Regions from separate parts of the Mesobacillus subterraneus genome, predicted to be linked through region 1. Evidence: predicted binding sites of a transcription regulator. Region 1 holds the regulator's gene; each other region holds the start of a gene.

Region 1 (3,280 bases):
GTCCGGTATTCTGAGCGAGATAGCCAATCATTGTCCCTTTAGGACGGATGATTTCACCGCCATCATGAGCTTCATACCCGGCGATGATCTTCAGCAGGGTTGATTTTCCTGCGCCATTCCTTCCAACAAGCGCGACACGGTCGTTGGTCTGTATTTCAAACTTTATATTCGATAAAATAAGATCAGCAGCAAAATATTTTGATAGCTGATTAACCTGTAATAAAATCATTATTTTTCACCTCTATTGCCTTAGAGATAGTGTAACTCAATAATATAGGCACGGCAATATGTGTGAACTGCGATAGGGGGATAGTGTAACCCTGAGTATTGTGAATACTGAAACAAAGTTCACACACAAGTTTGACAAAATAGTGTATCATTTGATAGAAAGGAGCTTACATATGGCAGAATTTACTCACTTTAATGAAGAGGGCAGAGCGAAAATGGTCGATGTCAGTGAAAAACCAGAGACGGTCCGCACAGCAGTCGCCCATTCAAGCATAACCGTGAACGAAGATATATATAGTAGAATCACTGAAAATAAGATGAAAAAAGGGGATGTACTGGCTGTCGCGCAGGTAGCGGGCATCATGGCAGCAAAAAAGACATCTGAAATCATCCCAATGTGCCACCCTATTCCTTTGACAGGGATTGACCTTTCATTCGATTGGGAGCAAAATGGTAATGACTATATCTTAAATATCGCCGCAGCTGTAAAAACAAAAGGGAATACAGGTGTAGAAATGGAAGCGTTAACAGCAGCTTCAGCATGTGCGCTGACTGTTTATGATATGTGCAAGGCCGTTGATAAAGGCATGGTGATTGGCAAGACGTATCTGGTCGAAAAAACCGGCGGTAAAAACGGTGATTTCAAGAGAGAAGAAAAGTTGAGATAGAAATACGGACAGGGTGGAGGATGGAGAATGACGAATGATGCTATGAAGATTCCGCAGGCAACCGCAAAACGTTTGCCACTGTATTACCGGTTCTTATTGAACTTGCATTCTTCAGGAAAGCAAAGGGTATCATCCGCGGAGCTAAGTGAAGCGGTAAAAGTGGATTCAGCAACAATCCGAAGAGATTTTTCCTACTTTGGAGCTTTAGGTAAAAAGGGATACGGCTACAATGTGAATTACCTGCTTTCCTTTTTCCGTAAGACATTGGATCAGGATGAACTGACGAAGGTTGCCTTGATTGGTGTCGGTAATCTGGGAACAGCATTTTTGAATTATAATTTTTCAAAAAACAATAATACTAAAATTGAGATTGCTTTTGATGTGGATCCTGGTAAGGTTAACACGAAGATCGGCGACGTGGCAGTGTATCACATGGATGATCTTGACAGGGTTGTCGTCGAGGAAGGAATCCAGGTGGCTATCTTGACTGTTCCTTCAGCGGTAGCACAGCCGATAACAGACCGATTGGTGCAGGCGAATATCAAGGGAATTCTGAACTTCACGCCGGCAAGGCTGAATGTGCCGCCTTCCATCAGAATCCATCACATTGATTTGGCGGTTGAATTGCAGTCATTGATTTATTTCTTAAAACATTATCCAACAGATACGGAAACAACTGAATCAGTGGAATAAAAAAATAGCTCCTTGCTGAAGGAGCTATTTTTTCTGTACATTCTTCAGTTTGAAATGGAACATGATCATTCTAATGCCTGATCCAAAATCGAACGTGGCTAGGGCAACAAGTAAATAGCTAAAGAATCCCCAGCCTGTCTCGGTTACATTCTGGATGGCAAAATAGGTAAACAAGCTGCCTAACAAGATGTAGACAATGCCTGAGAATAAAGGCGATTGCTTCATAACTTAAAATCCCCCAATAAAGCTTTGAATTTTCTCTGCTTCTTTTATCATTCTCTCAATGTCTTCCCTAAATACAGATTGAAGCAGGACAACCATTGTATTCATAGTAACGTGGGCGATTATCGGCACGATGATCCGTTTCGTTTTGACATAAAGGAAAGCAAAGGTGAAGCCCATCGCTGAGTACAGGATCACATGCTCCGGCTCCATATGCGCAAGCGCAAAAATGACAGAGCTGATCAGCGCGGAGAAAAAGAAATTCATTTTCTTATGCAGACTGCCAAATATGATTTTACGAAAGACGATTTCCTCTAATATTGGGCCGATAATTGAGCTGACCAAAATGATGACTGGGAACATTTCAATCAGTTTAATGATTTCCTGTGTATTCTCCGAGCCCATTTCGATGCCAAGCATATTTTCGATGTTGGCAGCTATTGATTGTGCGAACAGAGCAAGGAATACACCTGCGAAAGCCCAGGCAGCAGAACTTGCCGGAGATGAAGCATCACGTAGGTCAGCCTCTGTCTTGCGTTCTTTCCTTAGAAGCAGAAGCACGATCACAAGTGTCAGTGAAAAGCTGATTACGAGCCAGTATGGAATTGAGAGTGTCTCCATTTCCTCAAGGCTTTTTCCCATTGCAGCTCCGATAATGGCAACAATCGGGATGCCAATCAAGCTAGAAAGCTGCATGGCAATATAGGCAATAATGACGTACCAGTATTCCTTTTTCAATAGGATAATCTCCTTCTATTCGGATCGGTTTATGTGTATGCCATAAAATCTTTAATAAAGAATGTTATCTATCCATTTTACTAGTAATCATCAGGAAAGTTCAAATATCAGGGTGTCATTTGAATGTTTTGGTTAAAATTCCTTTGAACTGGCATACTCTTTAAGGTGTCCTTTTTTTGCCAGGCATACTTCCAAAGCACGAAATATAGGACTTGCTGTCGAAGGGAAAGAGGTTAGATTTAACTGCTGAATTTTATAAAAAAAGTTAGGCTTCACACTTGCAAAAAAAATTGAGATTCATTATTATATAAATTGTGTTAGCACTCTATCGAGGAGAGTGCTAATAAAAAATTCTACATATAATTTGAGGAGGTTGTTTCACTTGATCAAGCCACTAGGAGATCGCATTATTATCGAGCTTGTTGAGTCTGAAGAAAAAACTGCAAGCGGTATCGTTTTACCCGACACAGCGAAAGAAAAACCTCAAGAAGGTAAAGTCGTAGCTGTTGGAACTGGCCGTGTACTTGAAAACGGTGAGCGCATTGCTCTTGAAGTTGAAGTCGGTAACCGCATTATCTTCTCAAAATACGCAGGCACAGAAGTGAAGTACCAGGGAACTGAGTACCTGATCCTACGTGAAAACGACATTCTAGCAGTAGTGGAATAGAAAAGCGCAGGCGACTGCCCAAATCCGACAAGCGCTGGAGGTCCTGACAGTGAAGTCGTTCTTT
Region 2 (3,280 bases), 650 kb from region 1:
ATAGACAAAGCGCCTGCTCCAACCGCTGCCGCAATCATGGCAGAAAAAATGACGAGAGCATTGGCTCCAAGCATAAGAGCCACACCGGCCCCAACCGCTGGTGCCATTAAACTGATTGCAATGGTACCGATTTGCACGAGTGAATCGATTTCAAAGCTTGTCCCAATATTTTTTATTAATAGTCCTATTCCCAGAGTGACGAAAATCCCCTGTGCGATTCCTGTTGAAGCTTTAAATATTCTTGGCATGACATAGTCTTTCATAATGATGCGCCTTCTTTCTTAGTAGTATGTTTATGCTTAAATGGTTGCTAATAACTTTTCTTCATAGCCAATGCTAGACATGTAGTCACGAAGCACAGCAGTTGAATTCCTGAATTTGCGCTGTTCCTCTTCTGTTAATCTGAGTTCGACGACTTCTTTGATTCCTTCCCTCGTAATAATGGCAGGAACACCAATGCAAAGTTCCGTTTCACCGTACTCTCCATCTAATACACAAGAGAGGGCAATGATTCGGTGGTCATCATTGAAAATGGATTTCGTGATAAAGGCAATCGCATTCCCAATGCCATAATAAGTTGTCCCTTTTCTCTTCAGGATTTCAAAGCCTACTTTTTTAACATCTTCAACAATTTGATCTAAATCGATATCGCCAAGCTGTGTTTTTCGCTCGTCTAAAATTTCTAAAAGAGGCTTGCCACCGACGGAGATATGAGACCATGCAGCGAATTGCGAATCACCGTGCTCACCCATTGTGTAACCGTAAATACTGCGCGGGTCAACATCGAGAATTTCAGATAAATAGGTTTTCAGTCTTGAAGAATCAAGGGAAGTACCCGTTCCAATTACACGGTTTCTTGGTAAGCCTGACAGCTTCCACACATGGTATGTGATGATATCAACTGGGTTTGAGGCGATCAGGAAGATGCCATTAAAACCGCTCGCCATGATCTGCGGAATCATATCCTCCATGATTTTAGCACCGATTCCCAGTGTATCGAGACGAGTCTGTCCTGGTTTCGGCGGTGGACCAGCCGTGATGACAACGATGTCAACATCACCCAAATCCTGATAAGTTCCAGCATGGACTTTCGTTCTTGTATTTGTAAAATCAATGCAATGAGATAGATCCAATGATTCACCGATTGCTCTTTCTTTATTTATATCAACCATGATTAATTCGTCACAGATTCCCTGGTTAAGGATGGAGTATGCTGCACTTGATCCAACCAATCCTGTTCCGATAATCGCCACTTTTCTAATATGCTGTTGCATGATGGTCAACTCCTTGGGGTTAGTAAGGTAATCTCATTATTTGTGAATAACTTCACATTGGTGTTGAAAAAAATAAGATCATCCTTTAATTATTTTTTTTCTAAGTTAGTTTTGTGATTTATTTCACATTCTTATTGTAAAACGAATATTATCACCGTACAACACTTGTAAACGTTATCAATATGTATAAAAAATGGCTAAAAAATGAATGAGTTGTGTACAAAAATTAAAAATTACGTTATATCAGAAAAATAATGACTCAGATCTAAAATATTCATAGAGAATACAAGAGTCGACAGGTTTAGTAGATAGAGGAAGGTATACTTGTTGATAGGAAGAGATTGAAAAGGGGCCCCTGAACGTGAAAAAAACTGGGAGTTTAATGCTTGCGATTGGGATTGTAATGATAGTGGGACAGCCTGCTGCAGCGAACGAACTATTAGAAATAAGGGACAAGCGATTGGATCTCAAGCAAGACGTTTTAGAAAAGGAAAGCCACATTGAAGCACTGGGTAAAGATGAACAAAGTTACCTTGCAGAGTTAAAGTCATTGGATGATGAAGTGGCTGAGGTTAACCAGAAAGTTCGTAATCTCAACAATGCCCTTAATGCCTCTGAAAAAACGATCGCTGAAATGAAAAAACAAATCAATAATCTAAGTGGCAGAATCTCACATCGTGAACAGCTTATCAAAGAACGCCTGCGAACCATGCAGTCCCAGAACGGATTGAGCATGTATGTGGATTTGATATTCGACTCCAAGAGCCTCTCACAACTTTTCGATACAGCGACTGTCATAAGCACAATCATTAAAGCTGACAAAGACTTGTTGGCGAAACATCATGCTGATCAGCAAGCATTGAAGAACCAAGAACAAGATTTGCAGAGGAAAAAAATTTCATTAGAAAATGACCACCAGGAAATGCAATCGTTAAAAGATGAGCTGCAAAAAAAAACCGATGAAAAGCAAGAATTGCTTGATTCAATTCAGAAAGAGAAACAGACTAACAAATCCGAGCTCATGGACATGTATGAAATCTATGTCAATCTCGCATCCCAGGAGATTGCGATTTTAAAAGAAAACCAGAGAGTAGAGTATCATTCCGACAAACCTGAGAATGTGTTTATCATGCCAGCCGAAGGCGAACTGACTTCAGGTTACGGGGCCTAGATGGGGCCGGCTGCATGCCGGGATAGATATCGCTGACGAATCCCCGGATGCCGTCGTTGTTGCTGCTGCTTCTGGAACCGTCATCCGCTCTTATTATTCTGCTACATATGGAAATTGCGTCTTGATCACACACAAAATCAACGACAAGACATTCACCACCCTTTATGCCCACTTGGAAAAAAGTACAGTCACAACCGGGCAGTCCATCAGTAAAGGCGAGGTACTCGGCTACATGGGCAACACAGGTGACAGCAGGGGCAAACATCTCCACTTTGAAATCCATGAAGGCAAGTGGAACTATGAAAAATCAAACAGCGTCAATCCGCTGCAATATGTGAAAAAATAAGCCAGGTTTCCTTTGGGAATCTGGCTTGCTCTTTACGTTAACGTCAATGGTATAATTAATTTACTGATTATTCTGTTTAAAAGAGGTTTTGTGAATGTATTCGATTTCTGATTTGGCCGAGGAGTTTGGAGTTACAACAAGGACGATTCGCTACTATGAAGAGCTTGGTTTATTAAAACCATCCCGTACAGAAGGCGGTCGACGCATTTATTCTGGCAGCGACTTAGCAAGGCTAAAACTCGTTCTTCGCGGAAAAAGGTTCGGTTTTTCGCTCGAGGAGATTAAGGAAATGGTTTTGCTATTCGATGAGGATCGCACTGGAGAAAAGCAGCTGAAGCGAACAATCAAGTATGGGGAAGAGAAGCTCGTTGAAGTGAATGAAAGAATAGCCGAACTAGTTGAAATCAAAGAAGAAATCGAAAGACTGATGACTGAATTTAAAGGGAGGCTAAATGAATGAATTTTTACCAGGAAGAACCGCAGTTTCGT
Region 3 (3,280 bases), 1.4 Mb from region 1:
CCTTTATACAAACAAAGATAGCTTGAACATTGGTGTTGGCACCACACTTTCAAGCATGATCAAAGCGAAATTGAAGCCATATGAGCTGCTCGATTACCTGAAAAAACACCCAATGGTCCGTCCTTATATAGAGGGAGGGGAATCAGCCGAATACCTGGCCCACTTGATTCCTGAAGGAGGATTCAATTCTGTGCCGAGAGTTGCGGGAAATGGTGTGCTTGTAGTAGGAGATGCCGCACAGCTAGTCAATGCGATTCACCGTGAGGGCTCGAACATGGCGATGGCATCGGGACAAATGGCGGCGGAAGCGATCGTCGAGGCAAAGAAAGATGGAGACTTCAGTGAAAACAGCCTGAATCGCTATAAGGAGGCCTTATTCGGAAGCTTTATCATTAAGGACCTTGAAAAATATAAGGATGCAGCACACACCTTTGAGACGTACCCGCAATACTTCAAGGAATACCTGCCAATGATGAACAAAGCGATGAGCAAGTTCTTCACAGTCGATGGCACACCGAAGAAAGAAAAACAAAAAGAAATCATGCGCAGCGTGACAGCTGAAAAGGGAACCTTTAAGGTAATGCAAGACATCTATCGTGCCTGGAAGGCGGTGAAATAATGTCAACGACAAACATCGAGGAAAAACAATTTCTTTTAAGGTTTAAGTGTGACACCAAATCGCATCTGACCGTTTTGGACCATGACGTCTGCATGACTCAGTGCCCTGACAAACTATGTACGGTATTCTGCCCTGCTGAAGTATACAAATGGGAAGGCAAAAGAATGCAGGTAGGTTATGAAGGTTGTCACGAATGCGGCAGCTGCCGCATCGGCTGCCCATATCAGAATATCAAATGGGAATATCCAAAAGGCGGACACGGAATCGTATTCAGGCTTGCTTAATGGAAACAAGAAATCGGCGGACATATTGTTCGTCGGTTTTTTTGTTGCTTTGAATGTCTGGAAAAATGACGGGAAATTGAACCAGGCTTATGGAAAAGTCGTCATATGGCTCGACAAATGAACGGAATTGTTTGAATAGGATGAAGGGAAATACCTTTAAGAAATGGATACTAACAATTATGCTATATTCAACATATGTATGTTAATTCACAAATGGGAACAAAAAAAGGTGGAGCTATCAAGAGAGGGATAAATGAGGGAGTTAACTGATTTTTTCTTGTGGTCGCACTGCGTGAAGCTGGTCACTGAGGATCTCTTTTTCTATATTCCGCGCTGCCTCAACAGCTTCATCAAAACGGTCATACAATGTTGAAGCATATACTGGTTTTCCAGCATCATAGACTCCGGACGAATCTGAAGTATATATTGTAACGTTCCAATGGTAGTATTCCCGGCCATCTTCCTGGTGGTCTTGAAGACCAATCAGTAAATGAGTATGCAGCATGTCAGCCTGGAGATCAAGGAAGACTTTCTTGTCACTGACTCCTGCTGGCATAAGTGATTTTTTATAAAAATCGCGATACAAATTATTTTGCAATGTAAATTCACTCCTTTTACTTTAAGCTATAAATTCATTATATGTAATGATTTATAATATTTGAAGATTAATTGTTAAAATTTTTAGAAAGTTTAACAAAGTGTCAATCTTTCTTCACAATTTCTCAAATGAACAGAAATTGTGATGCCCGTCACAACCCCGGTTGCGATTGCTTCCTATAATTAAATTATCAAAGTAAATAGGAGACCGATCAGGATGACAGGGTGTATGAGTGGGATTAACCAGGATTCAAGTTTTAGATTAAGTGCGGGTCTTCAACAATTAAAAGATGAACATCCACCTCTACTGGAGATGCTTGCGAACCTTTTGGATATTTCAATGAAGATTGAGGTAGGGGAGCAGATGGAGGAGAATTTTTCGAAGCTTAGGGAATTGGTCATCGAGTTCCTTGTTGAGCTTGAACCGCATTCGGAGCGTGAAGAAGGTGTATTGTTTGAGATGATGGCTATTTATATTGGAAGGGAAATGGGACCAATTGCTGTAATGGAATATGAACATGACCAGGCAAAACGCTTCATTGGAACCTTCCTACACAATACGAAGGATCGAACAACAGGCTTTTCAAGAGAGAAAATGATTGAAAATGCACAAATGATAAAAAATGCGAACCACACTTTGGTGAGCCATTTCGCTAAAGAAGAGAGCATCCTTTTCCCAATGGCTGAGAATATGTTCAGCGAGGAAGAAAAGCAGGAGCTGGCAGAGCGTATCAAATTAATTTAATTTAATTGTAACTAAAAAGGGTGAAGCCATCACAGCATCACCCTTTTTGTATATAAATTAAGCTTCAGTAATCGTCACAAGCTTAATGTCTTTCGTATCGAATCTATAAAAAACATGATCCTCACCTGTGAATTCAATCTGGCCTTCTTGATCCTTGGCATCCTGGATGGCTTCTGAAATGTTTTCCACCTCGATTGGTCGTGAAACTTTAAAATCTTTTTCAAAAAAATAGTTAATCTTAAATTTAGACATGTTGATCTCCCCTTCTTTTTATCCTCATTTTCTTTGTTCCTTAACAGGAGCATGCCTAAACATAAATAATGCAAATGGAATAATTTTGTTAGGCTCTTTCTTGAGATTTGTAGCTTATCAACTAATTATTGGAACCTTGTGTAGAAGTGTTCTTGAAAGAGGCTTTTAATCATTATTCCATTCAGCAAGTTGTTCATCTTTTGGAAGGAACAAGGTCAATATTCCGAGCAAGGGAAGGAATCCGACACTGATGATCATCAATGGCATACCGATCAAGTCAGCAAGATACCCGAGTCCCACAGAACCAATGGCGCCCATTCCGAAAGCGAGACCTACCGTCAGCCCTGCCATCGTCCCGATTTTACCGGGAACCAGCTCCTGGGCATATACCACTGTAACAGAAAAGCTCGACATCAGGATGAATCCGCTGATCGTCAGCAAAGCGAATGCGACTGAATATGGCATAAATGGAATGATTGCCGAAAGAGGCGCAGTAGCAATCATCGAAAGAAAGATAATGTTCTTCTTGCCGAAGCGGTCTGCGAGCGGACCTCCGAAAAAAGTCCCGAACGCACCTGCAACAAGGAATGCAAACAGGAAAATCTGCGCCTCTTTAATCGAGAGTCCATATTTGTCAATTGCATAAAATGCATAGAAGTTCGTCATCCCTGAAATATACCAGGACCGCGCAAAAATCAAAAATAAGATCAGGACCAGCGCAATTTTGATATTTTTCGAAATTCCTTTATTCACTTGTTCGCTGGCCTGCTTTGCTTTGGCGGT

Evidence for each region. The regulator Rex, encoded in region 1, represses fermentation and respiration genes when NADH is low (regulators of the CRP and FNR family bind a similar motif). The targets are predictions, from matches to a motif close to TTGTGAAATATTTCACAA.
Region 2: a site for Rex is predicted at 1,315-1,332, ahead of LC048_RS18310 (L-lactate dehydrogenase). Genes of this name have one in related genera too.
Region 3: a site for Rex is predicted at 1,641-1,658, ahead of LC048_RS14355 (hemerythrin domain-containing protein). Genes of this name have one in related genera too.

Annotation. Positions count from the first base shown of each region.
Region 1 is NZ_CP129019.1:4,158,712-4,161,991, reverse strand. It holds gene LC048_RS21640 (ABC-F family ATP-binding cassette domain-containing protein) at 1-229, opposite strand, end outside; gene moaC (cyclic pyranopterin monophosphate synthase MoaC) at 402-896, shown strand; gene LC048_RS21630 (redox-sensing transcriptional repressor Rex) at 924-1,589, shown strand; gene LC048_RS21625 (YdiK family protein) at 1,614-1,814, opposite strand; gene LC048_RS21620 (CPBP family intramembrane glutamic endopeptidase) at 1,818-2,549, opposite strand; gene groES (co-chaperone GroES) at 2,932-3,216, shown strand.
Region 2 is NZ_CP129019.1:3,509,908-3,513,187, reverse strand. It holds gene LC048_RS18315 (PTS sugar transporter subunit IIC) at 1-263, opposite strand, end outside; gene LC048_RS18310 (L-lactate dehydrogenase) at 300-1,274, opposite strand; gene LC048_RS18305 (murein hydrolase activator EnvC family protein) at 1,636-2,445, shown strand; gene LC048_RS18300 (M23 family metallopeptidase) at 2,456-2,791, shown strand; gene LC048_RS18295 (MerR family transcriptional regulator) at 2,886-3,251, shown strand; gene LC048_RS18290 (acyl-CoA dehydrogenase family protein) at 3,248-3,280, shown strand, end outside.
Region 3 is NZ_CP129019.1:2,748,447-2,751,726, reverse strand. It holds gene LC048_RS14370 (FAD-dependent oxidoreductase) at 1-619, shown strand, start outside; gene LC048_RS14365 (ferredoxin family protein) at 619-903, shown strand; gene LC048_RS14360 (hypothetical protein) at 1,166-1,501, opposite strand; gene LC048_RS14355 (hemerythrin domain-containing protein) at 1,730-2,245, shown strand; gene LC048_RS14350 (hypothetical protein) at 2,303-2,497, opposite strand; gene LC048_RS14345 (MFS transporter) at 2,663-3,280, opposite strand, start outside.